Regions from separate parts of the Desulfomonile tiedjei DSM 6799 genome, predicted to be linked through region 1. Evidence: riboswitches for the same ligand, from Rfam matches in the RefSeq annotation. Region 1 holds a riboswitch; the other holds the start of a gene.
The links. A riboswitch is a leader RNA that binds a small molecule or an ion and turns the genes downstream of it on or off. The one in region 1 is predicted to bind fluoride.
Positions count from the first base shown of each region.

Region 2: another riboswitch for fluoride. It lies ahead of DESTI_RS03780 (cation:proton antiporter); the one in region 1 lies ahead of DESTI_RS31380 (dynamin family protein).

Region 1 is NC_018025.1:2,598,317-2,605,586, reverse strand. It holds gene DESTI_RS10855 (lysozyme inhibitor LprI family protein) at 68-1,336, opposite strand; fluoride riboswitch at 1,548-1,610, shown strand; partial or broken gene DESTI_RS31380 (dynamin family protein) at 1,737-2,546, shown strand; partial or broken gene eno (phosphopyruvate hydratase) at 2,664-2,897, shown strand; gene DESTI_RS10845 (cation:proton antiporter) at 3,094-4,239, shown strand; gene DESTI_RS10840 (universal stress protein) at 4,266-4,688, shown strand; gene DESTI_RS10835 (MFS transporter) at 4,873-6,087, shown strand; gene DESTI_RS10830 (Chromate resistance protein ChrB) at 6,150-6,728, shown strand.
Region 2 is NC_018025.1:865,913-873,182, reverse strand. It holds gene DESTI_RS03800 (AAA family ATPase) at 1-360, opposite strand, end outside; gene DESTI_RS03795 (helicase HerA-like domain-containing protein) at 790-2,295, shown strand; gene DESTI_RS03790 (hypothetical protein) at 2,559-2,990, shown strand; gene DESTI_RS03785 (hypothetical protein) at 3,228-3,458, shown strand; fluoride riboswitch at 3,595-3,664, shown strand; gene DESTI_RS03780 (cation:proton antiporter) at 3,792-5,276, shown strand; gene DESTI_RS03775 (SDR family NAD(P)-dependent oxidoreductase) at 5,760-6,557, opposite strand; gene DESTI_RS28380 (VOC family protein) at 6,611-7,270, opposite strand, start outside.

The DNA of each region.
Region 1 (7,270 bases):
TCTCGATTCACACACGAAGAAATACCGATCCATAGCATAAGGTTCCCGATGAGTAGAAGAAGCGCCTTCATTCCTCTGATTTCTCGACAACGTCAACCACATCATAGAGGAGGTGGCCACTAAATTCGCAGATCGTTTCGATCTTTTCGCCTCTAATTCGATAGATCTGACGGTTGCCGGAGTCGTCCTGCAAATCCACGTATGCAATTCCCTCATACACGAAGACATCCATATTTGAGTCACATTCAGCTCTATCAATCAGAATCTCATTCAGTTTCGTGTCGGGGATCTTGGTGCGGGTTGCGTCCGTAACCGCTAGGTCTCTCCCTTTGCAACCGCGTCCTCCAACACGTGAGAAGTCAATACGGACCACGTTGTCTGGTGTCCCGTCGTTATTGATATCCACAAGAGCCAGCCCTTCTATCGGGTCTTTTGACAAGTTTGGGGCTCCCAGGGGCAAAGGCCCAAGCCCGTGCGTCAGGCCATATCTGGCATGATGAACACGGCCCAGACGGGCTTCCAAACAAACTCCGTTTTCCTTTCCCGCAACGAGTTCGACCATCGGCTCTTTTCGTGGGCTAAACTTGCACACTGGCATGAATTCCCCGCTTCTGGAGAGTCGCCAAAGCTTGCCCAGCCGGCCGCCGTGATGAGAGAGGACATAATATCGTGTACCCACATTGAGAACCGAGAGGTCGTAACATTCATAGTCGCCAACCTCTTGCACGGCGGACCCTTTCTTGCCTGAAAGCACGTAGCCAACGCTCACGTGAGCGGTTCCCTGAACCGAGATGATCAGATGGTCGGGGGTACCGTCGTTGTTGAAGTCGTGACGCCAATACGATGGGCTACAACCGTAGAGTGTACCCAGTGTATCTTTGCCGAAGATACGTTCGAGCTCCTCCATCGTTGGCTGAGAGTCCTCAGGCGGCACTGAAAGGTTGTCGAGAACGAAATCTACCACAACTTGACAAGCTTCGGCGTCGGACTTTATCGTCTTGGCTGTTCCACGTGACATTGTTCTGAGCACCGATGAAAGCTGCTTTATCCGTGTCACGTATGCATCCTTAAGGATCGACGGATCAATGCATTGGTCACGGACGTTGCTAAGCCACGCTCGCTGTTGCCTCTCCAGCAGCAACGGATCTGCCGCTCGTTTCAATGTTTCGGCGTATAACGCTGCCAGGTCCTCGTCGCTTTTGGAGAGTGTCTGGTCTGCGCAGATAAGTTTCTCCGCTTCAGATGTTGCTTTCTCACAGTCAAAGCTAGCCGCATGGATGTTTCCGGTAATTATGAGAAGAAGAAATATGCCTGGAACAAGGGTATGTATCTTCATGGCTTAGTCCCCAGCTCGTTGTTCGATTACACTCTGTCTCTTCACCGATCTAGGGCGTAAACAACCGCCTAGTGCCTTTCTCCCCCAGAGCTCAACATACCATCGGTTTGTGCATCTGTGATGACAATAATGAGGAAGATTCATGGAAATTCTGTAAACAGCTCACAGCAGCGTCTTGACTTTCACAGCAAAAAATTTTACAAGAAATTATACAGATGACGGGGATGGAGTCCCCCCAAAATGCTCGTAATGAGCTGATGACTCCTACCGCTACAGATTGTGCGGTGGGAGATCGGCATAAGTGGAACCCACCGAAAGGTGGGTTTTTTATTTGGCGTGAAATCTTTGATTTTGTCGCAGGATCTGAACCGGAACAGTCGGCTCCAGAAGGGTATTCGCCATGCATTCTCAAACGAGCAACCATTCTGAATGTGAAATATCCGCATCTGAACATGAATCCAGGGCGGCACTCGATTTTCAAATTCTCGTTGGTGAAGCCATTAAGACTGTGGATGGACTGGGGCCAGAGTTCATCGGAGACTCTGAAAAACTGCTATTTCTGCGGGAACGCTTGGAAGAAGGGCGTTTTCACCTTGCTGTTTTAGGTCAGTTCAAACGTGGCAAGAGCACCCTGCTCAATGCATTTCTCGGAGAAGCCCTGCTGCCCACTTCAGTAGTTTCGCTCACGGCCATACCGACTTTTCTGCAATACGGTCCCAAGATTTTGGTACGGGTATCTTATCAGGACAATCGTCCAGCGAGAGAATTCTCAGGTGAGAGTCTTAAGGATTTGGTTTCGATTTTGGAGGGATTCGTCACTGAAAAAGGGAATCCTAAGAATCGACTAGGTGTGCTTCATGTGGATATTTTTCATCCTGCCCAGATTCTTCAGCACGGCGTCGTTCTCATAGATACGCCTGGAATTGGTTCCACCTTTACTCATAACACAGAGGCAACTCTCAATTTTCTCCCTCAATGTGATGCAGCGTTATTTGTAGTGTCCGCCGATCCACCTCTTACCGAAGTGGAAGCGGAATTCCTCAAGAACGTACACTCCAGAGTGTCCAGGCTCTTCTTCATATTCAATAAAGTTGATTACCTGAGTGCCGAAGAGCTGCAAGAAGCAGTAGGTTTCTTCAAGAGAGTCTTAACCGAAAAGACTCAATCATCGAACGATCATCCCATTTTCTGTGTCTCGGCTCGCCGGGGACTAGATTCTAAGCTCATTGACGATCCAGGACTTTGGACTGACAGTGGATTATGCGAAGTAGAAAACCATCTGGTGGGATTCCTCGTTTCTGAAAAGGCCAATGCTCTTCGTGAACCTGCTTCTGTACCTTCCGGAGCTTCTACCGGGGAGAATGAAGCACTTGAATTGCGTGATGGAGATAAAAACCGGTACGGTGGGAAAGGCGTCCTGAAGGCTGTGGACAATGTGAACCGAACAATTGCACCAAAAGTGGTCGGCATGTCTGCAACGCAACGGGCGGAAATCGATCGCTTAATGATCGAATTGGATGGAACCGCCACCAAAAGCAAACTTGGAGCCAATGCTATTCTGAAGACCATTCGGAGCGCGGACAAAATGATCTTGGGTTCGTGCTTCACCAACTGGGTGTCACTTTCTGAACTCGAAAGTCGTCATCTTCGCAGATATGGTGAGTTGCCTCCAGGATTGCCGAAGTACACTCAAAAACATTGAGGATATAGTCACGCTTAGAATTCGTAAGTAATTCTGCACGACTCACGGAGGCTTTATGGACAACACTTGGTATATAGCCACGGTTTGGATCGGACTGGCGCTCCTGGCAAGCGTCATCTCGATGCGAACCGCCATTTCAGTAGCTCTCGTTGAAATTTGTGTCGGCGTCATAGGCGGAAACTTTCTGGGGCTGGACCCCAAAACAGAATGGATAAGTTTTCTGGCGGGTTTCGGAGCGATTCTCCTCACTTTTTTGGCTGGAGCAGAAATCGAACCCGATGTTCTTCGCAAGTACGGCAAAGAGAGCATCAGCATAGGTTTTCTCAGTTTCTTGCTGCCATTCTTGGGTGCAATGGCTTACGCATTGTATGTGGCTAAATGGACCCTCGAAGCTTCAATGATTTGCGGCATAGCACTGTCAACAACGTCTGTTGCAGTGGTTTATGCAGTAATGGTGGAAACAGGCTTGAACAAGGAAGAATTGGGCAAGCTTATCCTGGCGGCGTGTTTCGTCACCGATCTTGGGACCGTTGTTGCGCTGGGTATTCTGTTTGCGCATTACGATTTGTGGTTAATCATATTTGCCGTTGTGACCACGATAGTCCTCATCGTCACGCCATGGTTCACAAGGTGGTTTTTTAGGGTATTCAGCGGTCATGTAAGCGAGCCGGAAATCAAGCTCCTCTTCTTTCTGCTGTTTGGTTTGGGCTGGCTTGCTACACACGCAAATAGCGAGGCAGTCTTGCCTGCATATCTGCTGGGCCTGGTAGTGGCCGGATTATTTAAGGATCACAAGGAAATGGTGCGGCATCTTCGCACTGCAACGTTCGCTCTGCTCACGCCCTTCTACTTCCTCAAAGCCGGGACAATAGTATCCCTTCCGGCCATTCTAACCAGCATCGGTTTGATTATTGTCTTGCTAGTGGTTAAGGTGTCTGCGAAATTTATCGGAGTTTTTCCTCTGACCTCAGCATTTCGTTTTTCCCGGAAGATAGGCATGTACACAACATTGCTGATGAGTACAGGTCTCACATTTGGCAGTATTTCCGCCCTGTTCGGTTACACCCGAGGCATCATAACGCAGGAACAGTATACGGTCTTAGTTACCGTGGTAATCGGGAGCGCAGTAATCCCCACACTCATTGCTCAATGGTTCTTCGAACCCGAGCATCATGAAGTAAATGGAGATTGGCAGAAATAAATTCGGGCATTGGCTAAGAGGTGAAGATGTTTAAGAAAATATTGGTTGCATTTGATGGATCTGAAGGCTCTCGTATTGCATTGAAGAAGGCTATCGAACTGGCTTCCGCTTTCGAGGCGGAACTCCATTCGATATCCGTAGAGGTCGACCTCCCGAAATACGTTGCCACAGTCGGTGAGTTCGAGGAGGTTAAACTCCAGAAGGATGCCTATTTCGAACAGCTCAACGAAGAAGCCCGGGAATTGGCTAAGGCTGGAAAAACGATGATAAAGCGGCATGTTGTCGCCGGTCATGCGGTCGATAGGATCGTGGAGTTCTGCAAATCGCAAGGTTTCGATCTTGTCGTGGTGGGCTTCACCGGCCATAGCCGCATTTTCGAACGTATATGGGGAGGGACTTCTCGAAATATTGCAAGGTTTTCCCCGTGCTCTGTCCTGATCGTGAAGTGATCAAGCTCGCGTCTCGTGTTTGAAGGGAATAGTTATGAAATACAATGCTCTCATTTCTTCTGACTGGAATGAATGCCTAGCACGATCTCATCGGTTGTAACGATGGTTACTCGAGTTGCTTGACACTGGCTTTTCTATATGTAACATTGGTTACATATACTGGTTCAGATAGGAGGGATTTCCTATGGGCGATCAGAAACTCATGAAAAGCCAATTACATGCATCAAGACAATCCTGCGACATTTCACCGATGAGCGCAACGAAGTTCGTGGTCCTGATCGGGGTCGTCAGTCTGTTTTCGGATTTCACGTATGAAGGCGCTCGAAGTATAACTGGACCGTTCCTGGCCATGTTAGGAGCAAGCGCAACAGTTGTTGGGGTAGTAGCTGGATTTGGCGAACTCATCGGATATGCGTTGCGACTTGCGTCAGGCTACTTTGCTGACAAAACACGACAGTATTGGACTATCGTGTTCCTGGGCTATGGCATGAACCTGTTGGCAGTGCCTCTTTTGGCGCTGGCTGGCCACTGGGAACTAGCTGCGGTTCTGATGATCGCGGAAAGAATGGGCAAAGCAGTCAGAACGCCAGCCCGTGATGTGATGCTTTCCTGCGCTTCCGATCGGATTGGGAGGGGATGGGGATTCGGTCTGCATGAGGCTTTGGACCAGATAGGAGCCATTCTCGGCCCGTTGGTCGTGGCTGCTGTTTTTCATTTCAGAGGCGACTATCAGTCCGGATTCGGGTTATTGCTGATCCCGGCTCTTATTGCATTAAGCGTGCTTTTCACCGCATATAAGCTGTACCCCAATCCCCAGGATCTCGAACCGGCATCGGTCAAGTTGCAGAGCAATGGCTTCCCCAAGACGTACTGGTTTTACGTGATTGCCATCGGCTGCGTTGCAGCCGGATTCGCTGATTTTCCTCTGATAGCCTATCACTTCAAGAAAGTAGCCGCAGTTCCGGATTACTGGATTCCGATCTTTTATGCTGTGGCAATGGGTGTTGATGCCTTGACTGCCCTACTTTTGGGGCGGCTCTTTGACAGGCTGGGCTTTTCGGTGATGGTCGTAGCCATCCTGCTGTCATCGCTTTTTGCTCCTCTGGTATTCATGGGTGGATTCTATTGGGCTCTCGCAGGAATGGCTTTGTGGGGCGTAGGCATGGGAGCCCAAGAGTCCGTAATGAGGGCTGCCATCGCGGGCATGGTTCCAAGGAACAGGCTCGGCTTTGCTTTTGGGGTGTTTAATACAGGCTACGGATTGTTCTGGTTTCTGGGAAGTGCGCTCATGGGCATCCTGTACGATTTTTCCGTGAGCAGCCTCATTGTGTTCTCAATGGCATCGCAACTCATTTCTGTTCCAATCCTCCTGACGGCTAAAAAGGAATTCAGACACTGATCATATGACGATGAAAGAAAGTTCCCATTGACTCTCATGTTACTCCGGGTAACAATGGTTACATGAGATGGCTCTTTTTTTCATATACACTTCCGTCACGCCCGTCACGAGCAAGGGTCTCCGTTTGGAGGCAGATCAAGAAGCTCGGAGCGGTCAATTACCAATCCGTCTGGGTTCTTCCTTATTCGAGCGAGCGCGTCAATGAAGTCAAAAAGCTCATAGAGGATATTGAGAACTGGAAGGGTGAAGGTCTGCTCATCGACGGCAAAGTCTTGAACAGAGACCAGGAAGATCGGATCAACAGGGAATTCGTAGAATCGAGAGACGAAGAATACCGTGAGATCATAGGTAAATGCGAAGATTACGCGAAAGAAATCGAATTTGAGATAAGCAGGCAGAATTTCATTTTTGCCGAAGTCGAAGAAAACGAAGAGGAGCTTGAAAAGCTAAAACTGTGGCTGAAAAAGGTAGAAAAAAGGGACATCGTGGAAGCACCCTTGCGCGAGGCAGCCGCAGAAAAAATAAAGACTTGCGAAAACCTATTTCAGGATTTCGCACTGAAAGTCTATGAGCACAGCCAACTCAAGGATCGAAAAAGGAGGAAAAGCGTCGCCAAGGAGCCATCTGAACCTAAAGAATGAATGGACGAAATTTTGTCGGGTTCAACCAGATTGGCCGGAGCAGTCGTCCAAAGGCTGATCTACAATTATGAAGTATTTCTGTCCGAAGGTAACCTTAAGGAAGTCACCCCATCTTATGGATAATTGCTGAGGGTCATAAAACAAGGGCACCTCTTGCGGCCTCCGCTGTGATCTCATTCCTCGATCTGTCAAACGAATAACTATCGGAATACTGGTTAAAATGAGATAGGTTAAACATCAAAGCCGTGAGCCATCTGCGAAGCTTTTTGGGCGGGACTCACATTGTGGCGTCTGCTCTGCCCCTAAGTCTGCCTCAGCGAGATCGACGGTAAGCGGATGCAGCCGATCGGCAGTCACTCGGATCATGACCAAAGGAAACGTAATTTATCGCGGGGCACTAGCTTAACAGTAGAGTAGAGGGTGACAGAATATTTGTCAAGAAAAAATAAGCTACGATACAAATTATGATCCTGACAGCCCCCCGGTGATTTGACCGTTATCCCCCGCTTCTCATGCGGAAAAACAAACGGTCCGCCAATCGC
Region 2 (7,270 bases), 1.7 Mb from region 1:
TCTGCGCGAATAAACGGGATCTCCAGACACCAGTAATTGCTCTTCAGCAACACGAAGCTCTCTGAATCTCTCCGGCAATTCCAACACCAGCATATACGTGAACAATTTCCCGCCAAGTATAACTTCTAACTCAAACCGGATCGGAACATCAGACCTTCCTCCGGCAAAATCTCTTTCTTCGACGAGTTCCCCTACCCTATTCCTGCCCCTCGCAATTCCCTGAAGTGTCTCCAATACAATGCCAATAGTTGACTTGCCTGTACCGTTTTTTCCAATCAAAAGAGCAGATGACAACTCTTTTGTGGGCAGCTCAAAATTTTCCAGGCATCTGAAATTATGAACATATAGTCTTTGGAGCATCGGAGAAAAGTTCCTTACATTATGGAAATAAATGGCAGTGGCGTAGACAATCCTGACATTTCGGCTGACCGGACAATCGGCATTTTCGGGATCAGCGAGGTCGAATGATATTTCTCTCTCCGAGTCTCCATTTTGGCGTCATCATTCGACTACCGTTTTGATCGATAATGGACAATGAACTGGTCACTGTCAAGCAGAAGAAGTTCTGCAGCCCATTTGATCGATTTCTGACACGTGCCCGCTCACCAATCTCACTATACCGATTGGGCAAAGATTCTCGTTGATTGCCGATTTCCGGATACTTTCAATAACATTTTTGGCCATATGAATGAGTTCTTCTCATGACAAGGTTGACTCCGTTTCCCGGGCAAAGCATAGTTCTCAGTAGTTGCATTTTATTCTCTCGAGCAAACTCCGGGAGGCTCGATCATGGGGACTGAACCAGGCGTATTTGTGGGCAAAGGTGCTGTACCGATCGTTTTGAATCTCGGTCTTGCGAACCGGCACGGTCTCATCGCGGGAGCGACAGGCACGGGGAAAACCGTTACTCTTCAGGTTCTCGCCGAAGGTTTTTCCAGGCACGGTGTCCCGGTCTTTATGGCTGATGTGAAAGGCGACCTTTCGGGCATCAGCAAACCGGGGGGATCGAAACCCAAACTTGTCGAGCGAGCCAAAAAACTGGGGATGCAGAATTATGGCCCTGAAGCATTTCCGACAGTGTTCTGGGACATTTTCGGTGAACAGGGGCACCCGATTCGTACCACTATCTCGGATATGGGGCCTCTCCTGGCTGCACAGCTTCTGGAACTAAATGAGATCCAGGAAGGTGTTCTCAACATAGCCTTCAAAGTTGCCGATGATAATGGCTTGCTCTTATTGGATCTCAAAGATTTGCGGTCTCTGCTGAATTTCGTTTCCGAAAATGCCAAGGAGCTCATGGAGACGTACGGAAACGTCAGCAAGACTTCTGTTGCAGCCATCTTACGCGGCATTCTCTCTCTAGAGCAACAGGGAGGCGAAAAGCTTTTTGGAGAACCGGCACTGGTACTTGCAGATCTCATGCGAACGGATTCCAAAGGGTACGGTGTGGTAAATGTGCTCGCAGCAGATAAACTGATGGACAATCCTCGTCTCTATGCCACGTTCATGTTGTGGCTCATGTCGGAGTTATTCGAGGAATTGCCCGAAGTTGGGGATCTGGAAAAACCATTGCTCGTCTTCTTCTTCGATGAGGCGCATCTTCTGTTCGACGAAGCGCCGAAAGCTCTGCTCGACCGCATTGAGAAAGTGGTTCGGCTTGTCAGGTCCAAAGGCGTGGGCATTTACTTTATTTCTCAGAATCCTCTCGACATTCCCGATACGATTCTCGGACAACTTGGCAATCGTGTGCAACATGCTTTGCGAGCTTTCACGCCCCGGGACGAAAAGGCAGTTCGAACCGCGGCCCAGACGTTCAGACAGAACCCGAAAATCGATACTGCTGTCGTCATCACTGAACTGAAAGTAGGTGAAGCGCTCGTTTCAACCCTCGAACCCTCAGGAGCTCCGAGTATTGTTCAACGGGCACTCATTGCCCCGCCCTCTTCCAGGATCGGTCCCATCACCCCCCAGGAACGGAGACAAGAAATCAACTCCAGCCCATTGTTTGGTAAATACGAAGATGCTATCGATCGCGAATCTGCGTACGAACAGCTCAAGTCCCGGAGTATCCGAACTATGCAGAGAGAGGAACCCGAGACAGAGACTCGGACACAGACTCGGACCGGCTATGAACCGCAGAGACAGCAAGGTTGGGGATTGCCTGATATTTTGACCGGGTCGGGCAAGAGAGACAGCGTGCTGGAGGCTATGGCGAAAAGTGCTGCAAGAAGTATCGGAAGTTCCATCGGCAGGCAGATAGTGCGGGGGATTCTGGGATCGATCTTGAAGAAATAGCAGGTAGGGGCCCCGCGAACACACGGGATGCCTGCCGTTATTTGAGTGGACACTAGGAGGCTGTCTCAAATCTCGAACCGCAAAAATCATGGATCACGTTGATCCTGTGGAGTAGTCTTCGACTCCGCTTTTTCTCTGACTGAATCCCACTTACAGGCGACTCATCTCGAGAAATCTTGACAAACCCGACTGCTATGAGGTACGAAATGACTATCAAAGGGTGCCCGACAGCGCTCGAATTCTGACAACTCTTTGGATTGACAATGGGAAAACGAGTAGCAATCTGGCTCATTCTTATCGTATACGCTATCAACCTTTGTGGAAGCATGGTGGAAACCGGCTGCTGCCATAATGAGTCAGGTCTTCCTTCGGATGAGGATTCCCATTGTCATGTCGTTTCGAAAGCTCAGGTGGCAGTGCATGCCTTTAAGCACTTCTTTCTTCTGGCAGACGACAGTGTGTACTCTCCGTGGAACTGTTGTTGCGTAGGAGGAGAACACCAGCCCAGCTTTCATCCTTCTGCATTGACCAGGCAAGCTTCCACCCATCTTCCCTGGAAATCCCCGAGTGCAGCAACTCTGCTCGAATCTCCGCACTCTTTTCAAAATGATGTGAACGAACGATTCGTTCATCCCGCAAACATCTTTGCGAGCAATGTTCTTCAGTGCTTACATGCGACCGTTCTGCTCATTTGATGCCTCCTCGTTCTTAAGCGAAATCCTTGTGAGAAGACATTCTTCTGGGGAGCAATTCTCTTCTTGAAGAATGCCTGCACGATAATGATCGTAGGCCACTAGGCCCTCTCAAGCAGATTTTGCAGATCAAATACTGAAAAAAGGAAATAAACCGGGAGGGGCGGAGCAAGCCTCAGCCCTTCTCTGGAGATATCCGTAGACTCTGTCCCTGAATCATCAGCGTTCGAGGAGGATGCTATGAAGAAGTGTATCGTTTTCGGAATCGCCATTGTCCTGGGTTTGATGTTTTCTGTCGATCAGGCGCAATCACGTGGAAATCAACGAGCCACTATCAATCAGAAATGGAGACAAATGGAGGACGAACAGGAAAAGCAGGATCGGGCCTGGAGGCGTATTGAAAGAAGCACCGAGATGAAGAAAAAGGATATTAACGGCACCAAAGTCTTTTGTCCGGATGCCGCCCGATAACTGCAGCTATGGGGAGGAGCTTCTCACAAGAAGTTCCTTCCCGAACTTTGTGAAGCAAGGAATAAATGGAGTTCCGGAAGGCCCATTTTTCCGGAACGTCCAGGCTTGCATATTCGGAAAGTTTTCGTTAGATTTTCTCGCACGAGGCAATGGAGTCTGCCTAATTAACCGCCGAGCCGGATTCGGCTGATGACTCCTACTGTTCAGGGGTAGGAGTCTTCACAGACGAAGAATCATGCCCCATCCTGGTATTCACCGGATGGTTTTTTTGTGTCCTGAAAAAACTGTGCGCCAGGAAACGAACTTTTTACATTCGAATTTGGGGGCTTCTCCATGGCTTTCAGTTTGGCTCTTATTATTGTGCTCGGCCTGATGGGGGATTATCTGTTTCGTCGCATGAGTCTTCCCGGACTGGTTGGCATGCTCATAGTGGGACTCATCGTAGGACCCCAGATCCTCGACATCATGAGTCCTCAGATGATGCAGGTTTCGGCTGATTTCAGGATGATCGCTCTTATCGTCATCTTGCTTCGAGCGGGTTTTGAGCTTCACAAAGACACCTTGAACCGGGTTGGGCGGGCGGCTCTCACCATGAGCGCTGTTCCTGCAGTTTTCGAAATCGTCGGAGTCGTACTGGTAGGTCCTTCACTCCTTCACATCTCCTATCTTGAAGCAGCCATACTCGGCTCCATACTTGCCGCGGTTTCTCCGGCAGTCGTTGTTCCGCTCATGATTGATTTCATGGATCGCGGACGAGGAACAAAAAAAGGGATTCCCACGCTGCTCCTTGGGGCTTCCTCAGTTGACGATGTTTTCGTAATAGTACTGTTTACTATTTTTCTGGGAATGTACGGAGGCGGTGAGATCAATGTTGCTGCAAAACTGGCCGAGATTCCTCTGTCCATCGGGCTCGGAATTCTTGTAGGCATAATTCCGGGCTACGCACTTGTTCGAGTGTTTCAACGGTACGACTGGAAACCCCCTAAGCGTACTCTTCTCGTAGTTGCGGTGGCTATCCTGCTGACCTGGTTGGAACATGCTTTTCAAAAGACTGTGCCGATTGCATCGCTTCTCGGAGTGATGGCCATAGGATTCATTATCCTTGAGAAAGCGGAACCCATAGCCCACATCATTTCGCATAAACTCAAAACAGTGTGGGTGCTAGCGGAACTTCTTCTCTTCGTGCTTGTGGGCGCTCAGGTAAACATCCATGTGGCATGGCAGGCCGGTTTAACCGGGACTCTGGTAATCCTCGTAGGGCTGGTATTCCGCAGCGTTGGAACCTACGTTTCTCTTCTCGGCACTCCTCTCACTTGGAAAGAGAAGCTCTTCTGTGTTGTCGCTTACATTCCGAAAGCCACCGTCCAGGCTGCTATAGGTGCCGTTCCTCTGGCTGCGGGCGTCGCATCGGGAGATGTTATCCTCGCTGTGGCAGTCCTTTCGATCCTCATTACTGCTCCTTTAGGAGCAATAGGCATCAAAATTCTCGGAGACAGAATGCTCGATTACGAAGAGCGTCCGGTGTATCGATTCAAAGAGCTGAGAGGAGACCTGAAGCTTCCGAGAGTTGGAGAGAGAGTAAGAAACAAGATCGATGGCGCAGTATGGAAGATAATAGAAGAAAAAGAGAAATGGATAGAAGTTTCGCCAGAAAGGATTGGTTCGAAGAATGGAAAGCGGCTCCTTCCGGCTATCGAGCTACGATACTGGAAGGAGGATGCAAGTAATGCTCCCGGTACAGGCAAGACGTTGATCTATCGCTATAGTCAAGTCGACTTATCCTTCCAGGATCACTGGGAAGTCCTTTATGACTGGTGACCCTCAAATAACACTACGGAGAGCAAGGCTTCAGTCTCGAGAGGTATTTTATCTGAGTGCGTAGGATGCCTGTGAACGAAGCGGAGCAATCGCATGAAATTACGCGCCTGAGTCCCAGGCGATTGCCACGTCGCTGCGCTCCTCGCAATGACAATTATCTGTTTTATTTGATGGTTTATGCCTGTGAATTCGTGAACGCGTCTTCGGTCAGGCCTGGGGCCTAGCAGGATGCTCTTATTTTAACGCCTATACCCCTACCCCCCCTTTACTAAGGGGGGAATTTCGGGTTGCTTCTTTACCCCCTTTTATAAAGGGGAGTAGGGGGATTTTCCCCACGTATAACTGAATGGATCCTTGGGGGAAAAACGGGCATTCGTCTTTTCGCGCGATTCATCTGCCGTTACACCGATTCTTGGGAGAACCTTTCAGTGCAACCTTACAGCAAGAATCCCGAGCCTGAATCACCTTTGAGCAATGTCTTCGTTAAACCGTGCACTTCACCATCCCACCATCCACATTTATCGCTTGGCCGGTCACGAACTTAGCCCTATCAGATGCCAGGAATGCCACCATGTTGGCTATGTCTTCGGCATCACCGTGGTGTCCAAGCGGGATGTTTTGCCCGGCGTACCATTTGATTGCCTCCTGGCCTGACGTGCCTAGCACTTGGCCCAGTTGATCTCCCAAAGCCCCTGGGCCTTCCCAAAGCGGCGTGCAGATAGGACCCGGGCATACAGCATTCACGAGGATGTTGTCCTTTGCCAAGTAGTTGCTCAGGTCTTTTGTGAACATGATCACGGCTGCCTTGATGGCATCGTAGTCCAGCAGACCTCCAGGTTGCTTCCCAAATATGGAGGAAATGTTGATGATGCGACCTTCGCCCTGCGTTTTCATGAGAGGAATCACTGCCCTGGAACACTGGATGGGTGCGAACAGCATGAGATCCATGTTGTATCGGAACTCCTCTTCAGTTAATTCCATGGGGTCGCTCAGCCGCCCCGTGCCGGCATTATTGACAAGGATGTCAATACGACCAAACTTCTGGACGGCTTGTGAGACGAAACTCTTGAGATCCTCCGGTTGGGTGACATCTGCTGCTACACAAAGGACTTCCACTCCCTTGGCCTTCATCTCCTCAGCCGCCTGCTCCAGCGGCCCCCTTCTTCGGGCGCAGACGGCCAAGTTGCAACCTTCCTCGGCCAAAGCCAGGGCGCAGGCTTTGCCGATGCCCTGGCTGGCTCCTGTTACCAACGCCACTTTGCCCTTTAACCCTAGATCCATCTTGGGCCTCCTTCGAGCCTGAGATTCACAATCATTGTGATTGCGAAGGAAGGTTAGGGAAACACGGAGGGCGTCCCGCCAATTACTTCCCCGATGTGAACGGGTTCCCAGATCGCCCTCAAGGCCTTGATATCAATGTAATTGTAAGCTCCTTTCTGGTCCTTGGGTTCGAAACGCCCGCTCTGTATGCTCATGAAGCCTTGTTCTGCCAATATTCCCGCGGCCTCGTCCACATCGTTAACCAGGAAATTCAAGTGTTGTAACCCCTCTCCGTGTTCGTCCAACCAGTCCTGATAGATAGAAGGGCCTTCAACCGGTTGGACCAGCTCAAGTTGCACACCTCCGACCTGTGCCAAAGCTATCTTTTCCCTGGCCCAGACAGTTTTGCCGCGATACTTGCGATCGTAGACTAACGGTGCCTCCCAGTCGTAAATGTACCAGGGCCCGATACCCAAGATGTTCCAATAGTGTTTCGCCACGCTCGTCACATCTTTGACTACAATTGCGACTTGGTTAATTCCCCTGCACGTGATCCTCGCGGGGCTTTCCTGGCTCACGCCGCGTGCTCCTTCTTCTGAAGCTGCAGGAAACATGGTGGGCGTCCCGCCAATTACTTCCCCGATGTGAACAGGTTCCCAGATCGCCCTCAGGGGCTTGATATCAATGTAATTGTAAGCTCCTTTCTGGTCCTTGGGTTCGAAACGCCCGCTTTG